DNA from 3 places in the Paenibacillus sp. FSL R10-2796 genome. Region 3 is predicted to be linked to each of the others. Evidence: a T-box and tRNA genes for the amino acid it is inferred to sense, from the RefSeq annotation. Region 3 holds a T-box; the other regions hold tRNA genes.
The links. A T-box is a leader RNA that pairs with one kind of tRNA and senses whether it is charged. The one in region 3 lies ahead of metG (methionine--tRNA ligase), so its partner is inferred to be a tRNA-Met.
Positions count from the first base shown of each region.

Region 1: it has a tRNA-Met gene. The T-box ahead of metG (methionine--tRNA ligase) is inferred to sense a tRNA for this amino acid. The anticodon was not compared.
Region 2: it has a tRNA-Met gene. The T-box ahead of metG (methionine--tRNA ligase) is inferred to sense a tRNA for this amino acid. The anticodon was not compared.

Region 1 is NZ_CP150178.1:1,050,405-1,058,129, reverse strand. Features, by position in the region: gene katA (catalase KatA) at 1-1,417, shown strand, start outside; gene NST58_RS04750 (sporulation protein Cse60) at 1,569-1,763, opposite strand; gene NST58_RS04745 (GreA/GreB family elongation factor) at 2,160-2,615, shown strand; gene NST58_RS04740 (YdeI/OmpD-associated family protein) at 2,685-3,149, opposite strand; tRNA gene NST58_RS04735 (tRNA-Gly) at 3,251-3,321, opposite strand; tRNA gene NST58_RS04730 (tRNA-Pro) at 3,334-3,407, opposite strand; tRNA gene NST58_RS04725 (tRNA-Arg) at 3,440-3,516, opposite strand; tRNA gene NST58_RS04720 (tRNA-Gly) at 3,527-3,601, opposite strand; tRNA gene NST58_RS04715 (tRNA-Leu) at 3,609-3,693, opposite strand; tRNA gene NST58_RS04710 (tRNA-Lys) at 3,709-3,784, opposite strand; tRNA gene NST58_RS04705 (tRNA-Gln) at 3,792-3,866, opposite strand; tRNA gene NST58_RS04700 (tRNA-Asp) at 3,883-3,960, opposite strand; tRNA gene NST58_RS04695 (tRNA-Met) at 3,986-4,062, opposite strand; tRNA gene NST58_RS04690 (tRNA-Met) at 4,134-4,210, opposite strand; tRNA gene NST58_RS04685 (tRNA-Val) at 4,226-4,301, opposite strand; tRNA gene NST58_RS04680 (tRNA-Glu) at 4,308-4,379, opposite strand; tRNA gene NST58_RS04675 (tRNA-Ser) at 4,396-4,488, opposite strand; tRNA gene NST58_RS04670 (tRNA-Asn) at 4,494-4,569, opposite strand; tRNA gene NST58_RS04665 (tRNA-Ile) at 4,573-4,649, opposite strand; rRNA gene rrf (5S ribosomal RNA) at 4,707-4,823, opposite strand; rRNA gene NST58_RS04655 (23S ribosomal RNA) at 4,897-7,725, opposite strand, start outside.
Region 2 is NZ_CP150178.1:6,342,020-6,349,744, forward strand. Features, by position in the region: gene NST58_RS28210 (BMP family ABC transporter substrate-binding protein) at 1-474, opposite strand, end outside; gene NST58_RS28215 (AraC family transcriptional regulator) at 802-1,557, shown strand; tRNA gene NST58_RS28220 (tRNA-Leu) at 1,693-1,771, opposite strand; tRNA gene NST58_RS28225 (tRNA-Cys) at 1,786-1,859, opposite strand; tRNA gene NST58_RS28230 (tRNA-Gly) at 1,870-1,944, opposite strand; tRNA gene NST58_RS28235 (tRNA-Gln) at 1,951-2,025, opposite strand; tRNA gene NST58_RS28240 (tRNA-His) at 2,045-2,120, opposite strand; tRNA gene NST58_RS28245 (tRNA-His) at 2,164-2,239, opposite strand; tRNA gene NST58_RS28250 (tRNA-Trp) at 2,263-2,336, opposite strand; tRNA gene NST58_RS28255 (tRNA-Tyr) at 2,343-2,428, opposite strand; tRNA gene NST58_RS28260 (tRNA-Thr) at 2,434-2,509, opposite strand; tRNA gene NST58_RS28265 (tRNA-Phe) at 2,538-2,613, opposite strand; tRNA gene NST58_RS28270 (tRNA-Asp) at 2,624-2,701, opposite strand; tRNA gene NST58_RS28275 (tRNA-Met) at 2,727-2,803, opposite strand; tRNA gene NST58_RS28280 (tRNA-Val) at 2,821-2,896, opposite strand; tRNA gene NST58_RS28285 (tRNA-Glu) at 2,952-3,026, opposite strand; tRNA gene NST58_RS28290 (tRNA-Ser) at 3,045-3,137, opposite strand; tRNA gene NST58_RS28295 (tRNA-Asn) at 3,141-3,216, opposite strand; rRNA gene NST58_RS28300 (23S ribosomal RNA) at 3,277-6,203, opposite strand; rRNA gene NST58_RS28305 (16S ribosomal RNA) at 6,466-7,725, opposite strand, start outside.
Region 3 is NZ_CP150178.1:5,088,184-5,095,908, reverse strand. Features, by position in the region: gene NST58_RS23150 (copper amine oxidase N-terminal domain-containing protein) at 1-1,860, shown strand, start outside; gene NST58_RS23145 (transcriptional repressor) at 2,080-2,541, shown strand; gene yidD (membrane protein insertion efficiency factor YidD) at 2,544-2,807, shown strand; T-box leader at 2,848-3,108, shown strand; gene metG (methionine--tRNA ligase) at 3,156-5,168, shown strand; gene NST58_RS23130 (zinc ABC transporter substrate-binding protein) at 5,372-6,370, shown strand; gene NST58_RS23125 (metal ABC transporter ATP-binding protein) at 6,405-7,154, shown strand; gene NST58_RS23120 (metal ABC transporter permease) at 7,515-7,725, shown strand, end outside.

The sequences.
Region 1 (7,725 bases), 3.2 Mb from region 3:
TCCAGTAGGCGACAATCAGAATTCAATGACAGCCGGTGACCGCGGTCCCACTTTACTGCAAGATGTCCATTTGCTTGAGAAATTAGCCCACTTTAACAGAGAACGTGTTCCTGAACGTGTCGTTCATGCTAAAGGTGCTGGCGCTCACGGGTATTTTGAAGTTACAAAGGATCTAACCCAATACACAAAAGCTAACTTTTTGTCTGAAGTAGGCAAACGTACACCGTTGTTCATTCGTTTTTCTACTGTAGCTGGTGAATTAGGTTCTGCTGATACCGTACGCGACCCTCGTGGATTTGCCGTGAAGTTCTATACTGAAGAAGGAAACTATGATCTCGTAGGTAACAATACGCCTGTATTCTTCGTTCGTGATGCGATTAAATTCCCGGACTTTATTCATACACAGAAACGTGATCCACAGACACATCTGAAGAACCCGAATGCTGTATGGGACTTCTGGTCTTTATCGCCTGAATCTCTGCATCAGGTAACGATTTTGATGTCGGATCGCGGAATTCCAGCTACGCTGAGACATATGCATGGGTTCGGTAGCCATACCTTCAAGTGGGTAAATGCCGAGGGCAATGCAGTCTGGGTGAAATACCATTTCAAAACAGAACAAGGCATTAAGAATCTAGATGCAGACCTTGCTGCCAAAATCGCTGGGGAAAACCCGGATTATCATACAGAGGACTTGTTTAATGCTATTGATAAAGGAGATTTCCCTGCTTGGAAGCTCTACGTGCAAATTATGCCAATCGAGGATGCGAAGACTTACCGTTTTGATCCATTTGATGTAACAAAGGTCTGGTCGCAAAAAGATTATCCGTTAATCGAGGTTGGCCGTATGGTATTGGATCGCAATCCGGAGAACTACTTCGCTGAAGTAGAACAAGTTACATTCTCCCCCGGCTCTTTCGTTCCTGGTATTGAAGCTTCGCCGGATAAATTGCTACAAGGCCGTCTGTTCGCTTATGGTGATGCACACCGTCACCGGGTTGGTCCCAACCATAACAGTTTACCTATCAACCGTCCAAAAGTAGAAGTGAAGAACTATCAACGTGATGGTGGTATGGCCTTGGGCAACAATGGCGGTTCCGGTGCCTATTACGAGCCTAACAGCTTAGGAGGACCTAAAGAATCACCGCAGCATAAAACATCGCCGTTCGAAGTCTCTGGTTATGCGGATAGTGTCTCCTACAATAGTGACGATCACTATACACAACCAGGTGACTTGTACCGTCTAATGTCTGAAGAAGAACGTACCCGTCTAGTTCAAAATATCGTTGGCGCTATGACTCCTGTTGAAAGTAACGATATCAAACGTCTCCAGATTGAGCATTTCTTTAAAGCTGATCCAGACTTGGGACAGCGTATCGCATCCGGTTTGGGTTTATCTGTACCAGACGGAATGTAAGATTGTAAATGCACTTATAAACTAAAGAGGACCTTTGCCCGTAGATGGGAAAGGTCCTCTTTTTGCTAATTAGCTGAAAACATAATAAATGATGACAATCACAACGCCCAGCGTGGAGACAATGGATAGACATGAAAAAAACGTGTTCCAGTTATTGCCTTTCATTTGTCTTATACACGACCAGTATAGTGGTTCTTTGGTGCTCTGCCCCATCACGTGATGATTTAACTACCGAACCGTAACAGATATTCACAATCTGTTCCTCCCGTAGTCCTGCCAGGAACTCATTAGCTTTATTCTCTGCATAAGAATTGTCAGCATCTACAAACTCTTTAACTTGAATCATCCTGATCTCCTCCTTTAATAAATTAAGTAGTTATTTTATAGTTCTGGAATCTATATGTGAACTCAACGAAATGTACATGGCGTATCACTCCCCAGGTAACAATTAATGTAAAAATATCTTCAAAATACAGTATAGGCATTTCGCAGTTTTCTACGAAATGCCTATGCATCAGCCTATCATAGCACCCAAGTATGTAATAGTCAAAGGTTTTCATTACAATATTTAGAAGGTTTTAATTCCCCTTTTAAAATGGATTGGATTTACAAATAGAAGCTGGTATACTGATCAGAAGGTCTCCATTGGGGGACCTCTATTTGTATAGGAGGGATTTTAAGATGGCAACACACCATAACAGGTTTACAAGGAATGTGCTACTTAGAGGGGGTGAAATCTACTATGAACCATAGTCTTATCTATGAAGGCTCACGGACACAGCTGCTTCAGCAGCTTATCTATTTTGATGAGGAAAAAATCGCATTTCTAAATCAGTACTTTCCGGTACGGAGCAAGGATAGAAGCAACGCTGAAACGCTGTTATCCCGTTATTGCTCCGAGCTGGAACAATTACTAACTGAGTTCAATGGTGAAGATTTAAATTCACAGGTCTTTATCGGAAGTCAGCTGCAGCTTCGTTACTTGGACGATAATACTACAGATATCTATACCATCGTATTTCCTAACCAAGCAGAACCTAACGATAACAAGATTTCTATGTTGTCACCTATAGGCATGCAGCTGCTGCTGGCTGAGCTCGGCAGTACTTGTCAGCTAGCGATTCCTTCAGGTCAACTAGAGGTGAAGATCGAAAGCATTAAGTTCGTGAATAATGGTGAAGTAGGCGTTCTTATATAAGGACGATCCCTTATATACCCACTACAGCAGCGTCCCTTTCCAGATATTAAGGAGGAGGACGCTGTTCTATTATTTAAGCCTCAAACCTTCTTCCAGCTTATTAACTGACTTCTGGATCCTTGCTGCTCTGGTTTCCGGTCTTTTCGCCCCTTCGATCCAGCTCACATATTCCTTCCGATAGGAATAAGCCAAGCTGTTATAATATACCTCTGCCTGCTCATTGCTGCTTAGTGCGTCCAGAAAATCTTCTGGAGCTTCTATCTCTCGCAATTGATGATCTTGTTCCATTGTCACCCGAACTATATCTCCAGGTTGAGCATGGGCTAAGTCTCGCAGTTCTTTTTTCACGACCATAAAATGTTTCCCATTACCATGCGGCATGAGTGTTCCTCTATAGGGAATGTCATTCAGGCTTCCTTTAACTTGTATCCTTGATTTAGTTTCATATATTTGTTCAGCGTCAAAAGGAACCGTAAGATATGTCCAACTCCCATTCGTATCTGGTCTGACTAACCTTGCTTCAAATTCAAACATTGGCCCCTCCTCAAATAAAATCTCTAGTTCCTATTGTATCCATACGTGCTTAACTATACAAAAAAACACCCGCCTAATACCGGCAGGTGTCTCTCTTTATAAGCGGGTGATGGGAATCGAACCCACGCTATCAGCTTGGAAGGCTGAAGTTCTACCATTGAACTACACCCGCAAAGGTATAAAATCGGGATGACACGATTTGAACATGCGACCCCCTGGTCCCAAACCAGGTGCTCTACCAAGCTGAGCTACATCCCGTTAACAATACTATAACTGCTTAGTAATAAAAATGGCGCGCCCTGAGAGATTCGAACTCCCGGCCTTTTGATTCGTAGTCAAACGCTCTATCCAGCTGAGCTAAGGGCGCAAAATCTATATGGAGCGGACGACGGGAATCGAACCCGCGACCCTCGCCTTGGCAAGGCGATGCTCTACCGCTGAGCCACGTCCGCAAAAACATGGTGCGCGTGAAGGGACTCGAACCCCCACGTCGTGAAACGCCAGATCCTAAGTCTGGTGCGTCTGCCAATTCCGCCACACGCGCACACTTTAAAGAAAATGGTGAGCCATGAAGGACTCGAACCTTCGACACCCTGATTAAAAGTCAGGTGCTCTACCAACTGAGCTAATGGCTCTCATAAATGGCTGGGGATATAGGATTTGAACCTATGCATGACGGAGTCAAAGTCCGTTGCCTTACCGCTTGGCTAATCCCCAATAATAATTAACTAAATGGCGGAACCGACGGGATTCGAACCCGCGATCTCCTGCGTGACAGGCAGGCATGTTAGGCCAACTACACCACGGTTCCATAGACATAATGCATAAGTGTAAATTGGTTGCGGGGGCAGGATTTGAACCTGCGGCCTTCGGGTTATGAGCCCGACGAGCTACCGGGCTGCTCCACCCCGCGTCATTAATTAGTATATACTATTCATTTTCACCATACCAGCTTATCCCTAAACATAATGTATAAGAGTAAATTGGTTGCGGGGGCAGGACTTGAACCTGCGACCTTCGGGTTATGAGCCCGACGAGCTACCGGGCTGCTCCACCCCGCGTCAGTGAAAATAATATGGTGGAGGCTGAGGGGATCGAACCCCCGACCCTCTGCTTGTAAGGCAGATGCTCTCCCAGCTGAGCTAAGCCTCCATGATATGACCCGTATGGGATTCGAACCCATGTTACCTCCGTGAAAGGGAGGTGTCTTAACCCCTTGACCAACGGGCCATGCTAATAATTTTTATGGCGGAGAGAGAGGGATTCGAACCCTCGAGACGCTTGTGGCGCCTACACGATTTCCAATCGTGCTCCTTCGGCCAAACTCGGACACCTCTCCATAAATGGCTCCCCGAACAGGACTCGAACCTGTGACAACTCGATTAACAGTCGAGTGCTCTACCAACTGAGCTATCAGGGAATATGGTGGGCCTTAGTGGACTCGAACCACCGACCTCACCCTTATCAGGGGTGCGCTCTAACCAGCTGAGCTAAAGGCCCTTCTAAGACATATTAATATTAAGGGCAAAAAAAATACCACGGGTAATGTGGTTGTCCGCTTGGCGGCGTCCTACTCTCCCAGGACCCTTCGGTCCAAGTACCATCGGCGCTGGAGGGCTTAACGGTCGTGTTCGGGATGGGTACGTGTGGAACCCCTCCGCTATCGCCACCAAACGGGCATTTACAGCGTAAATGCTCAGGCTTGATGCCTGAAAACTGAATCCGAAACGAATTTGCATTCTAAGTATAGGATAAGCCCTCGACCGATTAGTATTGGTCAGCTCCATGCATTGCTGCACTTCCACCTCCAACCTATCTACCTCGTCGTCTTCAAGGGGTCTTACTAATTGGGAAATCTCATCTTGAGGGGGCTTCACGCTTAGATGCTTTCAGCGCTTATCCCGTCCGTACGTAGCTACCCAGCCATGCTCCTGGCGGAACAACTGGTGCACCAGCGGTACGTCCATCCCGGTCCTCTCGTACTAAGGACAGCTCCTCTCAAATTTCCTGCGCCCACGACAGATAGGGACCGAACTGTCTCACGACGTTCTGAACCCAGCTCGCGTACCGCTTTAATGGGCGAACAGCCCAACCCTTGGGACCTACTTCAGCCCCAGGATGCGATGAGCCGACATCGAGGTGCCAAACCTCCCCGTCGATGTGGACTCTTGGGGGAGATAAGCCTGTTATCCCCAGGGTAGCTTTTATCCGTTGAGCGATGGCCCTTCCATGCGGTACCACCGGATCACTAAGTCCGACTTTCGTCCCTGCTCGACTTGTAGGTCTCGCAGTCAAGCTCCCTTATGCCTTTGCACTCTGCGAATGATTTCCAACCATTCTGAGGGAACCTTGGAACGCCTCCGTTACTCTTTAGGAGGCGACCGCCCCAGTCAAACTGCCCGCCTGACACGGTCCCCGTACCCGGTAAGGGTACTAGGTTAGAACCTAGATACGATCAGGGTGGTATCCCAACGGCGCCTCGACCGAAGCTTGCGCTCCGATTTCTACGGCTCCCACCTATCCTGTACAGATCGTACCCAAATTCAATATCAAGCTGCAGTAAAGCTCCATGGGGTCTTTCCGTCTTGTCGCGGGTAACCTGCATCTTCACAGGTATTAAAATTTCACCGGATCTCTCGTTGAGACAGCGCCCAAGTCGTTACGCCATTCGTGCGGGTCAGAATTTACCTGACAAGGAATTTCGCTACCTTAGGACCGTTATAGTTACGGCCGCCGTTTACTGGGGCTTCGGTTCATAGCTTGGGTTACCCCTAACCACTCCCCTTAACCTTCCAGCACCGGGCAGGCGTCAGCCCGTATACTTCGCCTTGCGGCTTCGCACAGACCTGTGTTTTTGCTAAACAGTCGCTTGGGCCTTTTCACTGCGGCCCCCTCGTGCTATTCACACTACCGGGGCACCCCTTCTCCCGAAGTTACGGGGTCATTTTGCCGAGTTCCTTAACGAGAGTTCTTCCGCGCGCCTTAGAATTCTCTTCTCGCCTACCTGTGTCGGTTTGCGGTACGGGCACCTTCTCCTGGCTAGAGGCTTTTCTTGGCAGTGTGAGATCATGACCTTCGCTACTATAATTTTCGCTCCCCATCACAGCCCAGCCTTAATGATGTGCGGATTTGCCTACACATCAGCCTCACTGCTTAGACGGACATCCATCAGTCCGCGTCACTACCCTCCTGCGTCACCCCATCGCTCATAGCGGATTACGGTGGTACAGTAATTTCAAACTGTTGTCCTTCGACTACGCCTTTCGGCCTCGCCTTAGGTCCCGACTTACCCTGAGCGGACGAGCCTTCCTCAGGAAACCTTGGGCTTTCGGCGGATCAGATTCTCACTGATCTTTTCGTTACTCATACCGGCATTCTCACTTGTGTAGTGTCCAGCGCTCTTTTCAGTACACCTTCAACCCCTACACAACGCTCCCCTACCCCAGATACATAGTATCTAGCCATAGCTTCGGTGGTGTGTTTAGCCCCGTTACATTTTCGGCGCAGAGTCACTCGACCAGTGAGCTATTACGCACTCTTTCAATGGTGGCTGCTTCTAAGCCAACATCCTGGTTGTCTGTGCAACTCCACATCCTTTCCCACTTAACACACACTTGGGGACCTTAGCTGATGGTCTGGGCTGTTTCCCTTTTGACAATGGATCTTAGCACTCACTGTCTGACTCCCGGCAATAAGTATATGGCATTCGGAGTTTGACTGAGCTTGGTAATCCTTGCGGACCCCGCACCCAATCAGTGCTCTACCTCCACTACTCTTATACCGAGGCTAGCCCTAAAGCTATTTCGGGGAGAACCAGCTATCTCCGAGTTCGATTGGAATTTCTCCGCTACCCCCACCTCATCCCCGCACTTTTCAACGTACGTGGGTTCGGGCCTCCAGTGCGTGTTACCGCACCTTCACCCTGGACAGGGGTAGATCACACGGTTTCGGGTCTACGTCCACATACTAAATCGCCCTATTCAGACTCGCTTTCGCTGCGGCTCCACCTTCTCGGCTTAACCTTGCATGTTAAACGTAACTCGCCGGTTCATTCTACAAAAGGCACGCCATCACCCATTAATAGGGCTCTGACTTTTTGTAAGCACACGGTTTCAGGTTCTATTTCACTCCCCTTCCGGGGTGCTTTTCACCTTTCCCTCACGGTACTGTTTCACTATCGGTCGCCAGGTAGTATTTAGCCTTAGCAGATGGTCCTGCTGGATTCATACGGGGTTTCACGTGCCCCGCACTACTCGGGATCCGTCTCGGAGAGAATACAGTTTAGGTTACAGGGCTTTTACCTCTATCGCGGGCCTTTCCAGACCTCTTCACCTACCATATTCCTTTGTAACTCCATGTGAGACGTCCCACAACCCCTAAGAGCAAGCTCTTAGGTTTAGGCTGTTCCGCGTTCGCTCGCCGCTACTGACGGAATCACTATTGTTTTCTCTTCCTCAGGGTACTTAGATGTTTCAGTTCCCCTGGTCTGCCTCTACACATTTCCTATGTATTCAGAAATGAGTAACTGCGAATTACCACAGCTGGGTTTCCCCATTCGGACACCCCCGGATCAAAG
Region 2 (7,725 bases), 1.3 Mb from region 3:
AGATACTTCATTTGTCGCATAAGACATGTTGTACATGTTATCTGGTGCTTCATCGATGTCGGTATCATAATTAATGAATTTTTTGTCTGGATACAATTCTGCCGTTGCATTAAACATCTCTGTAATTTCAGAACCGCCAGAAATAATTACATCCCAATCCTCGGAAGCGATATCGTTAAATGTAGGCTCCCATTTCGTTTTATCAACGCCCATTTCAACAACCTTTGTTTCTGCACCAAGTTCATCCTTAACCTTTTGCAAGCCGTTATTAGCGGAATCAAAAAATGATTTATCCCCAAGTGTCCCCGGAATCAGCAATACAACCTTGAGTTTATCCCCTGCACCTGTTTCTCCACCCTCAGCAGCGTTTGATCCAGTATTCGCAGAAGAACCGTTATTGGACGTGTTATTTCCACATGCTGTGACCAGAACCATCACCATTAATAACAACAAAGAAAGAACTTTTTTATTCATTACTCTATTCCACCCCTAATTTTAGTTGGTTAGTAATCCGCAGAATCCCATCTTCACCCATTGTATAATTCACGGTTCAAATGGAAATTCTCTTTTTTCCAAATAAAGTATCATTGAAAGTAATAAATTTAACGTTTAGGCTCAAAAATAGCAATAAAAATACCATTATTATTAATAATCCGCTTTATTTCCGAACGAGATGGCCAGTCAGGTTGCGAACTTTCGGATTTATTGATACGATCATAACAAATATTATTAAAAATAATTATATGATTTCGGTCATAGTTTTGTACGATTCGGCTAAAACATAAGTATTGGAGGATCATCATGGATCGTGTTCTATATATTGTAAGTGCCACACATGAGCTAAATACTTATATCCCTCCACACCAGCATGAATGCTACGAACTAGTCTATTATTTACAGGGGGTAGGGACAACCAATGTTGGCCCACGAAGTTACCATTTTCGCTCCTCTTCTTTCGCGCTTGTGCCACCCAATCATAAACATGACGAGCACCACCGTGAGGATGCAAATGTATTATTTGTAGGCTTCCACTCGGAACACCCTAATATGAGTAATCTGCTCGGCGTATATGAAGATGATAAAGATCAGACCGTTCTTCAAATCCTGCTGCGAATGAAAGCAGAGTTTACACGCAAGCAAGACGGATTCTCTGAGCTTCTAAACCTACAAATGAGCGAGATTACCGTCCATCTTATGAGGCTTCTTAGTGCCTCTGGATATCAATCCCCAACAGAAGATCGAGTACAATATGTCCTTAATTATATGAATGAGCATTATCGCCATAAATTGTCCGTCGAAACACTATCAGAAATGTCCGGATATAGTTACGATCGTTTTCGCCATCTATTTAAAGAACGTTTCGGGTCTTCACCCCTGCGGTATTTGCTGTTAAAACGCCTGGATTATGCAAAATCTCTATTACGTCATACTCAGATGCAAATCTCTGAAGTATCCGCTGCTGCAGGTTTTGTGAACGATGCCCAATTCTGCAATATGTTCAAACGAGAAATAGGTCTTACTCCGCGAGCATTCCGCATTAATAATCAATCAGGTTAATCACTAATCAGATTAAAAAAGCCGTTGAATAGAGAGTTTCTCTATTTCAACGGCTTAATGCTGTAAACCCAAGAACATAAAGAAAAAAGGTTTGTAAGAATGCTTTTATAAGCAATCTTACAAACCTTTTTAAGATACCGGCGAGAGGACTCGAACCTCCACGGTTTCCCACTCGATTTTGAGTCGAGCGCGTCTGCCATTCCGCCACGCCGGCACATATGAACTAAATGGAGGCGCCACCCAGATTTGAACTGGGGATAAAGCTTTTGCAGAGCTTTGCCTTACCACTTGGCTATGGCGCCATGTAAATTTTGGAGCGGACGACGGGAATCGAACCCGCGACCCTCGCCTTGGCAAGGCGATGCTCTACCGCTGAGCCACGTCCGCATAAAATGGCTGGGGATATAGGATTCGAACCTATGAGTGACGGAGTCAAAGTCCGTTGCCTTACCGCTTGGCTAATCCCCAATAACATTTTAAAGTAAAATGGGGCGACTGATGGGTCTCGAACCCACGAATGCCGGAACCACAATCCGGTGCGTTAACCCCTTCGCCACAGTCGCCATATTAAGTTGATATTGTTGCCATTATTCATTTTAAAGTAAATGGGGCGGCCGATGGGTCTCGAACCCACGAATGCCGGAACCACAATCCGGTGCGTTAACCCCTTCGCCACGGCCGCCATATTAAACTTTAGAAAGAACTTGGCAGGGGCAGCAGGAATTGAACCCACACCAACGGTTTTGGAGACCGTTGTTCTACCTTTAAACTATGCCCCTAAAAACTGGTGGAGGATGATGGATTCGAACCACCGAACACTCACGTGAGCAGATTTACAGTCTGATGCGTTTGGCCACTTCGCTAATCCTCCAAGGATGGTGCCGGCGAGAGGACTTGAACCCCCAACCTACTGATTACAAGTCAGTTGCTCTACCAATTGAGCTACACCGGCATGGCACTCATTCTTTTGTGATGATAAATGGTGGCTCGGGACGGAATCGAACCGCCGACACGAGGATTTTCAGTCCTCTGCTCTACCGACTGAGCTACCGAGCCATGATGAAAATGGCGGAACCGACGGGATTCGAACCCGCGATCTCCTGCGTGACAGGCAGGCATGTTAGGCCAACTACACCACGGTTCCAAAAGATATAATTGCTTAAGTTAATTGGTTGCGGGGGCAGGATTTGAACCTGCGGCCTTCGGGTTATGAGCCCGACGAGCTACCGGGCTGCTCCACCCCGCGTCAGTAAGAAAATGTTATGGTGGAGGCTGAGGGGATCGAACCCCCGACCCTCTGCTTGTAAGGCAGATGCTCTCCCAGCTGAGCTAAGCCTCCATAAACAACAATTGTTATTGTACCAAAGTCCACTAGGATAAATCAAGTGAAAATTTGGTGACCCGTATGGGATTCGAACCCATGTTACCTCCGTGAAAGGGAGGTGTCTTAACCCCTTGACCAACGGGCCATACTAATTAAAAATTTGTGGCGGAGAGAGAGGGATTCGAACCCTCGAGACGCTTGTGGCGCCTACACGATTTCCAATCGTGCTCCTTCGGCCAAACTCGGACACCTCTCCATATGGCTCCCCGAACAGGACTCGAACCTGTGACAACTCGATTAACAGTCGAGTGCTCTACCAACTGAGCTATCAGGGAATATTCATACCAGGCTTGATGCCTGAAAACTGAATCCGAAACAAATTTGCATTCTACGTATAGGATAAGCCCTCGACCGATTAGTATTGGTCAGCTCCATGCATTGCTGCACTTCCACCTCCAACCTATCTACCTCGTCGTCTTCAAGGGGTCTTACTAATTGGGAAATCTCATCTTGAGGGGGGCTTCACGCTTAGATGCTTTCAGCGCTTATCCCGTCCGTACGTAGCTACCCAGCCATGCTCCTGGCGGAACAACTGGTGCACCAGCGGTACGTCCATCCCGGTCCTCTCGTACTAAGGACAGCTCCTCTCAAATTTCCTGCGCCCACGACAGATAGGGACCGAACTGTCTCACGACGTTCTGAACCCAGCTCGCGTACCGCTTTAATGGGCGAACAGCCCAACCCTTGGGACCTACTTCAGCCCCAGGATGCGATGAGCCGACATCGAGGTGCCAAACCTCCCCGTCGATGTGGACTCTTGGGGGAGATAAGCCTGTTATCCCCAGGGTAGCTTTTATCCGTTGAGCGATGGCCCTTCCATGCGGTACCACCGGATCACTAAGTCCGACTTTCGTCCCTGCTCGACTTGTAGGTCTCGCAGTCAAGCTCCCTTATGCCTTTGCACTCTGCGAATGATTTCCAACCATTCTGAGGGAACCTTGGAACGCCTCCGTTACTCTTTAGGAGGCGACCGCCCCAGTCAAACTGCCCGCCTGACACGGTCCCCGTACCCGGTAAGGGTACTAGGTTAGAACCTAGATACGATCAGGGTGGTATCCCAACGGCGCCTCCACCGAAGCTTGCGCTCCGATTTCTACGGCTCCCACCTATCCTGTACAGATCGTACCCAAATTCAATATCAAGCTGCAGTAAAGCTCCATGGGGTCTTTCCGTCTTGTCGCGGGTAACCTGCATCTTCACAGGTATTAAAATTTCACCGGATCTCTCGTTGAGACAGCGCCCAAGTCGTTACGCCATTCGTGCGGGTCAGAATTTACCTGACAAGGAATTTCGCTACCTTAGGACCGTTATAGTTACGGCCGCCGTTTACTGGGGCTTCGGTTCATAGCTTCGGGTTACCCCTAACCACTCCCCTTAACCTTCCAGCACCGGGCAGGCGTCAGCCCGTATACTTCGCCTTGCGGCTTCGCACAGACCTGTGTTTTTGCTAAACAGTCGCTTGGGCCTTTTCACTGCGGCCCCCTCGTGCTATTCACACTACCGGGGCACCCCTTCTCCCGAAGTTACGGGGTCATTTTGCCGAGTTCCTTAACGAGAGTTCTTCCGCGCGCCTTAGAATTCTCTTCTCGCCTACCTGTGTCGGTTTGCGGTACGGGCACCTTCTCCTGGCTAGAGGCTTTTCTTGGCAGTGTGAGATCATGACCTTCGCTACTACAATTTTCGCTCCCCATCACAGCCCAGCCTTAATGATGTGCGGATTTGCCTACACATCAGCCTCACTGCTTAGACGGACATCCATCAGTCCGCGTCACTACCCTCCTGCGTCACCCCATCGCTCATAGCGGATTACGGTGGTACAGTAATTTCAAACTGTTGTCCTTCGACTACGCCTTTCGGCCTCGCCTTAGGTCCCGACTTACCCTGAGCGGACGAGCCTTCCTCAGGAAACCTTGGGCTTTCGGCGGATCAGATTCTCACTGATCTTTTCGTTACTCATACCGGCATTCTCACTTGTGTAGTGTCCAGCGCTCTTTTCAGTACACCTTCAACCCCTACACAACGCTCCCCTACCCCAGATACATACGTATCTAGCCATAGCTTCGGTGGTGTGTTTAGCCCCGTTACATTTTCGGCGCAGAGTCACTCGACCAGTGAGCTATTACGCACTCTTTCAATGGTGGCTGCTTCTAAGCCAACATCCTGGTTGTCTGTGCAACTCCACATCCTTTCCCACTTAACACACACTTGGGGACCTTAGCTGATGGTCTGGGCTGTTTCCCTTTTGACAATGGATCTTAGCACTCACTGTCTGACTCCCGGCAATAAGTATATGGCATTCGGAGTTTGACTGAGCTTGGTAATCCTTGCGGACCCCGCACCCAATCAGTGCTCTACCTCCACTACTCTTATACCGAGGCTAGCCCTAAAGCTATTTCGGGGAGAACCAGCTATCTCCGAGTTCGATTGGAATTTCTCCGCTACCCCCACCTCATCCCCGCACTTTTCAACGTACGTGGGTTCGGGCCTCCAGTGCGTGTTACCGCACCTTCACCCTGGACAGGGGTAGATCACACGGTTTCGGGTCTACGTCCACATACTAATTCGCCCTATTCAGACTCGCTTTCGCTGCGGCTCCACCTTCTCGGCTTAACCTTGCATGTTAAACGTAACTCGCCGGTTCATTCTACAAAAGGCACGCCATCACCCATTAATAGGGCTCTGACTTTTTGTAAGCACACGGTTTCAGGTTCTATTTCACTCCCCTTCCGGGGTGCTTTTCACCTTTCCCTCACGGTACTGTTTCACTATCGGTCGCCAGGTAGTATTTAGCCTTAGCAGATGGTCCTGCTGGATTCATACGGGGTTTCACGTGCCCCGCACTACTCGGGATCCGTCTCGGAGAGAACACAGTTTAGGTTACAGGGCTTTTACCTCTATCGCGGGCCTTTCCAGACCTCTTCGCCTACCATATTCCTTTGTAACTCCATGTGAGACGTCCCACAACCCCTAAGAGCAAGCTCTTAGGTTTAGGCTGTTCCGCGTTCGCTCGCCGCTACTGACGGAATCACTATTGTTTTCTCTTCCTCAGGGTACTTAGATGTTTCAGTTCCCCTGGTCTGCCTCTACACACCCTATGTATTCAGGTATGAGTAACTGCGAATTACCACAGCTGGGTTTCCCCATTCGGACACCCCCGGATCAAAGCTTGCTTACAGCTCCCCGAGGCAGTTTCGTTGTTCGCCACGTCCTTCGTCGGCTCCTGGCGCCTAGGCATCCTCCGTGTGCTCTTATTAGCTTAACCTTGATTTTTCCGCAGGAAAATATCATACGATGACATTCTCTTTGGAATCATCTCACTAATAACATTTACTTGTTTACACAAGTTGCTAAAAGATGTTCTAAAACGCAAATTCGTTTCGGTATCCAGTTTTCAAGGATCAAGTCTTACTTGAGAGCTTAAACTCTCAAAACTGAGCAACGAGTGAGTAACAGGCCTAAACCTGAGTTTTGGAAGCTGAGCTTCCGATTTGAATGTTCTCATTGCAGAGAACGATTCTCCATAGAAAGGAGGTGATCCAGCCGCACCTTCCGATACGGCTACCTTGTTACGACTTCACCCCAATCATCTACCCCACCTTCGGCGGCTGGCTCCCTTGCGGGTTACCCCACCGACTTCGGGTGTTGTAAACTCTCGTGGTGTGACGGGCGGTGTGTACAAGACCCGGGAACGTATTCACCGCGGCATGCTGATCCGCGATTACTAGCAATTCCGACTTCATGCAGGCGAGTTGCAGCCTGCAATCCGAACTGAGACCGGCTTTGATGGGATTGGCTCCACCTCGCGGCTTCGCTTCCCGTTGTACCGGCCATTGTAGTACGTGTGTAGCCCAGGTCATAAGGGGCATGATGATTTGACGTCATCCCCACCTTCCTCCGGTTTGTCACCGGCAGTCACTCTAGAGTGCCCAGCTTAACCTGCTGGCAACTAAAGTTAAGGGTTGCGCTCGTTGCGGGACTTAACCCAACATCTCACGACACGAGCTGACGACAACCATGCACCACCTGTCTCCTCTGTCCCGAAGGCCGCCACTATCTCTAGTGGATTCAGAGGGATGTCAAGACCTGGTAAGGTTCTTCGCGTTGCTTCGAATTAAACCACATACTCCACTGCTTGTGCGGGTCCCCGTCAATTCCTTTGAGTTTCAGTCTTGCGACCGTACTCCCCAGGCGGAGTGCTTACTGTGTTAACTTCGGCACCAAGGGTATCGAAACCCCTAACACCTAGCACTCATCGTTTACGGCGTGGACTACCAGGGTATCTAATCCTGTTTGCTCCCCACGCTTTCGCGCCTCAGCGTCAGTTACAGCCCAGAAAGTCGCCTTCGCCACTGGTGTTCCTCCACATATCTACGCATTTCACCGCTACACGTGGAATTCCACTTTCCTCTTCTGTACTCAAGCCACCCAGTTTCCAGTGCGACCTCAGGTTGAGCCCAAGGTTTAAACACCAGACTTAAATAGCCGCCTGCGCGCGCTTTACGCCCAATAATTCCGGACAACGCTTGCCCCCTACGTATTACCGCGGCTGCTGGCACGTAGTTAGCCGGGGCTTTCTTCTCAGGTACCGTCACTCCGGTAACAGTTACTCTACCGGACGTTCTTCCCTGGCAACAGAGCTTTACGATCCGAAAACCTTCATCACTCACGCGGCGTTGCTCCGTCAGGCTTTCGCCCATTGCGGAAGATTCCCTACTGCTGCCTCCCGTAGGAGTCTGGGCCGTGTCTCAGTCCCAGTGTGGCCGTTCACCCTCTCAGGTCGGCTA
Region 3 (7,725 bases):
CTTATTCTTATGATGAACAGCAACAAAATGTATCAGAACGGCCAGGAATATTTAGCTAATCAGCCTATGGCAGTGAAAAACGGCGTATCCTACGTTTCGATCCGGGCTATGGTAGAACGTGTAGGCGTGAAATACGTTTATGATTATAAAACGAAAGAAACCATTGTTACCAAGGGAAGCGACGTTATGCGCTTTAAGACCGACAGCAAGGTCTATACAGTTAATGGTGAGAAGAAGACGATGAAAGGTCCAGCTTACCAATACAAGGGGACTTTCATGGTTCCATTGACATCCATAACTGGAGCACTGGGCATTCCATATACCGTTGATAATGTGCAAAAACGAGTAATCCTTACATTAAACAACAAACCTAAAGCTTCCTTCACAGTGCCAACTGAAATTTACGCCGGTGAACCAGTGACCTTCGTAACCTCCAGCTCGTCACCAAATGGTGTAGCTATTGTGGATGAAAGCTGGGGAGGTAACAAGCAGGATATCTATGATCAACCAGGATATTATGTAGTAACTTATTCCGTAATGGATGCGAATCAACAGTGGAGTGATCCTTACACCATGACCATCACAGTGCTTAAACCTAATACACCTCCAGTTGCTAATTTCACTACAGACAAGGATTCATACAAGATGGGTGAAATGATTACTTATACCGATCTAAGTAGCGATCCTGATGGTGATGAAATTACCGTAACTTGGACGAACAAGGCCGAGGCTTTCTTTACTCCGGGTCCAGCGACAATTGCTGTCCAAGTAAAAGATTCACATGGCGCGATCAGCACGTTTGAGAAAACCGTTAATATTTCGGATGAAATCTTGTACAGTAAAGAAGATTTCAACAGATTATTTGCATCTCCGGGCAGTGTGTTTAGCATCGATGGATCGATGGTCCCTACTTGGCAGCAAGTAGCTTATAATCTTTCTTCCGAGCCTTATAAACTAATTCGCAGCAACAGCCCAGAAACGGTGTATACAGAAGGTGTTACTTACCGTGAGACTTCTTTGGGTAAAACCCGCTTCTTGATTCACCACAAGAATAACCTGAATATTAAAGCTAAAGTGTATGTGATTGCTACGAATAACAATTTGTACCCAACGACGCTTACAACCGAATATGTGGGCTTTGCAGGCCCAAGCACATATCCTGAAGGTACTGGTAAAATGTCTGTAGAACGTTATTGGAAATCTATGCTTACAAATGAGCATTATAAAACGATTGTTCTGCAACCAGGGGAAAGTGTCTCAATTCTGACCGATCTAAACCAAATTGCTATGAAACCAAGTGAAATTGTTTCACTTCAAGCGGACTTATTTAGTGATTATCCAATCGATTATAATGTCATGTTGATTGATGCGAATAAAGATCCACTGACTACACTTCCAACACTTCCAGTTCTGGATCGAGACGGAGTGCATAATCGGGGAACTTACGAAGATTCTACTCGTATTATCACGGTTACCGATGAGGTAGGAAAAACTCCTGCAAAACTTCTGCTAGGCGATAATTCCAGTGATAAGAACCTGGCTGGCGTAGACCCCATGGCAGGTACGGAAGCATCCAATGCCGGTAATTTCGGGGTATTATACAAGATCAGATTCGAAAATGTTGCACCAAACTCATTGATTACGTTTAATCCACGTGGCGGTAACTATATGGGGCCGGTTATGGTTAATAACCAAATCGTGCATATGCCAAGCGTGGGAAGTCTCTCGAACGCTGACATGAACAGTGTGGTTTATCGTAGTGGTGAGTATGGAGGTTCTGTGGAGATTTTGTTCACAGCAGCTTCAGGCAGTAACTTGCCGGTCAATTTCCTCATCACTCCACTTCCAGCAAAGAAATAACAAATAGGAATATCCCTATAAGCTCTATTGGGGAATTATCTACAATAAAGGCCCGGCTGAATATTCCGTAAAGGAATACGCAGCCGGGCTTTTGTTTAAATATAATAATTCAGAGGTTGCGTAGGGGCGCTTCATGGTGCTTCATTGACGGGGCATTTATTTTGGGGCATTATTAAGAGAGTGAAATATAAATGAACTGATCTTATGGGAGATGAGCGTATGCTGTCGACAGAACAAATATTAGAAGTCATGTCGGGGCAAGGACTGCGAATCACCGACCAACGCAAAACGCTTGCCCAGTTATTCGGCGAGAATAAGGGATATTTGTCAGCGAAGGATGTATATGAGCATATGGGCCGTAAGTATAGCGGACTTAGCTTTGATACGGTGTACCGCAATCTTCGTGTAATGGAAGAGCTTGGTGTGCTTGAACAGATTGTCTTTGAAGACGGAGTGAAGTTCAAGGGAAGCTGCAATCATCAGGATCATCACCATCATATGATCTGCCTTCAATGCCAAAAGACCTACCCGATTAATTTCTGCCCGATGAATTTAACGGATACACCCGATCAATTCCGGGTAGTCAAGCATAAATTTGAGGTGTTCGGTTATTGCAAAGAATGTGAAGAGAACCGGGAAGAAGAATTAGTTGCAGCATCAGATAAACAAAAGGGACTTTAGAAATGGTGACCCTACGCAGAACGATTCAGGCGCCTATTCGGGTGTATCGCAGGTACATTTCCCCTATTAAACCTGCAACCTGCCGCTTCTATCCAACCTGCTCTGCCTATGCCCTGGAAGCCATTGAAGTCCATGGTCCATTGAAAGGCTCATGGCTTGCAGCTAAGCGGATTGCCAGATGTCATCCCTTTCATCCTGGAGGACTTGATCCTGTGCCGCCTCTTCAAGATGAATCTGCTGAGAAGGATTCTGCCCCTGCGACTTGACATGGGGCCTTACCATTGGGTATATTCACAAGTAATAGTATGAATTCCGAAGAACGGATAAGTAAATCGTTACGTCCATTACAGAGAGCCGGAATATGCTGAAATCCGGTATGGAGCGTTAGATTGAATATGGTCCGGGAGGAACTGTGTTCGAGCGGGAACTGCAATTGTGGTTCACGTAAGATAACAGCGTGATCCAGCGTTAATGGACAGTTCCCGCGAGGGAACTGGCGAAGCCTGCGCTCTGTGAAGAGACAGGAAATTTGGGTGGTATCGCGTGAGTTATACTCTCGCCCCATTATGGGGGCGGGAGTTTTTTGTTTTTTAATAAGAAAGGATGATTACTGAATGAGTGAGAAAAAAACGTTTTACCTAACGACACCAATTTATTATCCAAGTGACAAGCTACATATCGGACATGCTTATTCAACCGTGGCAGGAGACGCAATGGCCCGTTACAAACGTCTGCGCGGCTACGAAGTGCGTTATCTAACCGGTACAGACGAACATGGACAAAAGATCGAGCGGAAGGCAGAGGAAGCAGGAAAGACCCCTCAGCAGTTCGTAGACGACATTGTTGTTGGTATTAAGGAGCTATGGCGTAAGCTGGACATTTCGAACGATGACTTCATCCGTACTACGGAAGAGCGTCATAAAAAAGTGGTACAGGATATTTTTGATCGGTTGCTGCAGCAAGGAGACATCTATAAAGGTGAATATGAAGGCTGGTATAGTATCCCAGATGAAACCTTTTACACAGAAACGCAATTAGTTGATATAGTGCGTGATGACAACGGTGTGATTACTGGTGCAAAAAGCCCAGATAGCGGCCACCCGGTTGAGCTGGTGAAGGAAGCAAGTTATTTCTTCCGGATGAGTAAATATGCGGATCGTTTGCTGCAATTTTACGAGGAGAATCCAGAGTTTATTTTGCCGGAATCCCGTAAGAACGAAATGATTAACAATTTCATCAAACCCGGACTGGAAGACCTTGCAGTTTCCCGTACAACCTTTGATTGGGGCGTAAAAGTTAAGGGCGACGAGAAGCATGTCGTGTACGTGTGGATTGATGCTTTGACTAACTATATTACTGCTCTGGGTTATGGTTCCGAGGATCGCACCTTGTATGACAAGTTCTGGCCTGCGGATGTACACATCGTTGGTAAAGAAATCGTTCGTTTCCATACCATTTACTGGCCGATCATTCTGATGGCGCTTGGGGAACCCCTTCCGAAAAAGGTATTTGCCCATGGCTGGTTGCTCATGAAAGATGGAAAAATGTCGAAATCTAAAGGTAACGTAGTTGATCCTGTGACACTGATTGATCGTTATGGCTTGGATGCATTACGTTATTACCTGCTGCGCGAAGTACCGTTTGGTTCGGATGGCACGTTCACACCGGAAAGCTTTGTAGACCGGGTTAACTATGACCTTGCCAACGACCTTGGTAACCTGTTGAACCGTACAGGGGCTATGGTTGAAAAGTATTTTGCAGGCGAGATTCCGGCATATGAAGGAAATGTAACAGCATTTGATGGTGAGCTTCAAGCTGCGGCTGAGAATACTTATGCCAAAGTAGAAGAAGCTATGGAAAAAATGGAGTTCTCCGTGGCGTTGACAGCTATCGGAATATTCATTAGCCGCACCAACAAATATATCGATGAGACACAACCTTGGGTGCTTGCCAAAGATGAAAATAGAACCGCCGAGCTGGCTTCTGTGATGAGACATCTGGTGGAAGGTCTGCGTACCGCTTCAATCCTGCTGCAGCCGTTCTTGACACAAACACCAGCAAAGATCTGGGAACAGCTGGGTATTGAGCCTGGTGAGTTAACGACTTGGGATAGCGGTAAGACCTTTGGCCTGATTCCGGCAGGAACAAAGCTGGTGAAAGGCAATCCAATCTTCCCACGTCTAGATGTGGAGCAAGAGGTAGCTTATATTGCCGAGGCTATGGGCGCTGGTAAAGCTGCGGCTGAAGTGGCGGAAGCGGCTGCTCCTTCTGCTGCGGACTCCGAGCCAGTGGAAGAGCATAAAGAGGAAATCGGCATTGACGATTTCGCTAAAGCAGAGCTGCGGGTAGCTCAGGTTATTGCTGCAGAGCCAGTGAAAAAAGCTGACAAGCTGCTGAAGCTGCAACTGGATCTGGGTTATGAACAACGCCAAGTGGTTTCTGGTATCGCGAAATTCTATACACCGGAAGAGCTGGTGGGACGTAAAGTGATTTGTATCGTAAACCTTAAACCGGTGAAGCTGCGTGGGGAGTTGTCCCAAGGGATGATTTTGGCGGCTTCTAAAGATGACCAGCTAACGATCGCTACCGTGCCGGACAGTATGCCAAACGGAGCAGTAGTGAAATAAGACAATACTGTTGTAGAAATTTTTTAATGAGGTTGCTTGAACAAGGGAATGCTCCTTCAGCCGGGTTGGTTGTGGGAGCATTTCTTTTTTATAAAGGACGATACCGTCTTTCTTCTGAGTGAGGTTTCTTTGTTGACTTATCGTAACGATTACTATTATACTACTAATAGTAAAATTTACGATTTGAGGGGTAGATCAATATAATGGCGGCAATGAAATCACGTATAAGTTTGCTCGTCCTTGCACTGGTACTTGTATTTACACTAAGTGCATGCGGACCTAAGAGCAGTGGAAGTATAGTTGAAGGGAAAGTAAATGTAGTTACAACCTTTTATCCTATTTACGAGTTTGCTAAGGAGATTGGCGGGGAAGATATCAATGCTATTAACCTGCTTCCAGTGGGTGTGGAGCCACATGATTGGACACCGCGCAGTCAAGATATTATCAACACTTCTAAGGCACAGCTATTTCTATATAACGGTGCAGGCTTAGAAGGCTGGGTTCCTAACTTTTTAAAAGGCCTTGATAGCAGCAGTAAAGTTAAGGCGGTTGAAGTAAGCCAAGGTATTGATTATATCATGACCGATGAAGATGACGGGCATGATCATGGGGCAAGTGAGGAAGAGTCTCATCAAAATGAGGACACGGATCATAACAGTAATGCCTCAGGAGACAGCCTGCATACAGACCCGCATACTTGGGTAAGTCCAAAATCAGCCATTGTCATGGCTCAGAATATTAAAGAAAGCCTTCAGTCCGTGGATCCTGAGCATAAAGAAGGTTATGAAGAGCGTTACAATAAGCTTGCGGAACGTTTGCAGGCGTTAGACAGTAAATTCAAAGAGGAGCTTGCTAAGCTGCCCAACCATAAGATCGTAGTATCACATCAGGCTTTTTCTTACCTTGCCCGTGATTATGGATTGGATCAACATGCGATTATGGGACTTTCGCCAGACGCTGAGCCGCGCGGACAGGATTTAGTGAAGCTTGCGAAAATGGTAAAAGATGAAGGGATTAAGTATATCTTTTTTGAAGAGCTTGTCTCCGATAAACTGGCTAAGACTCTGGCCGCCGAAGCGGGCGTTTCCACTATGGTGCTTAATCCGGTAGAGGGACTTACTGCGGAGCAAGAGAAGAACGGCGATAATTACTTCACTCTGATGGAGAAAAATTTGCAAAATCTGATTATGGCCTTACAATAATAAGGAAAGTATAAGGGAAAGGCGGTACTTAAGCATGCAATCGGTATCCTTGGACTGCCATCAGCATATCATCGATATACAGGATCTTTCTTTTTCATATGGGGAACAGAAGGTGATATCGAATCTTAACTATAGTGTAAGAGAACGAGATTTCCTTGGTATCATTGGTTCTAATGGTGCTGGTAAAACAACATTGATGAAAATGATCGTCGGCTTGCTTCCAGCGAGCAGTGGTGAAATTAAATTATTCGGAACGTCTGTCCGCAAGTTTAAAGACTGGGAACGTATCGGGTATGTTCCGCAAAAGAATGCCTTCAACCCATTGTTTCCAGCAACGGTGCGTGAAGTAGTTCTGTCAGGTCTATATAATAACAAGAATCTGATCCGCAGAGTATCTAAGGCTCAGCATCGTCAATGTGAGGATGCACTTGAAGTCATGCGGATACAAGATATCGCGGAGAAAAGAGTAGGCCAGTTGTCAGGCGGTCAGCAGCAGCGTGTTTTTCTGGCTCGGGCGCTGATTAACCATCCTGACCTGCTGATTTTGGACGAACCTACGGTGGGTATTGATGCCGAATCACAAGCGGGATTCTTTGAATTAATTACCCATATGCATGCTCATCATCATATGACCTTCCTGATGGTGTCACATGATATCGACATGATCAAAAATTATTTAGGTCATGAGCCCGTGCAGACGAATGGTAAAATCAACTTTTACTCCCGCCACTCACATGATCTCCAGAATTGCACAGAAGAGAATCTGCAGCACACGCTCTCTTAAGTCATAATTAAACTCTGAGCAGAGGTTTGCCTCTGTTCTCAGTGCATACATAACTTGCGTGTGGAAGTTAGTCAGTAGACAGGGTTTTTACTAGGAGTATTTCGACCTTGTTCCTATTTCTTGTTTTCTCTTATCTAAGCACCGCCCAGTCTGCAAGCGTGTCCCTTTAGGGACGAAAGCGATCTTTCCCCGACCTATCTATGTTCAGTAACACTAACTCCTACGCTAGTTGCACTTAACGGGTGTCCAGAGGGCAGAGCCCTTGGGGCCCTCCCTTGGAAGGGAGGGTTTGGGAGGGATCGAAAAAGGTTTGAAAAAGGCTTTAAAATGGTTTGAGTTTTGTATGAAGGAGAGTTTAAGTTGGAAATACTATTTAGCGATTTTTTTCAGCGGGCGCTTGCGGGCGGACTGCTGATTGGTATAACAGCGCCGCTTATAGGCGTTTTTCTTGTGCTTAGACGATTATCCATGATTGGTGATACGCTGGCTCATGTTACTATAGCGGGGGTGGCACTCGGTTTTCTAACAGGATTTTATCCGCTGGGCGCAGGCCTTATCTTTGCAGTGGTAG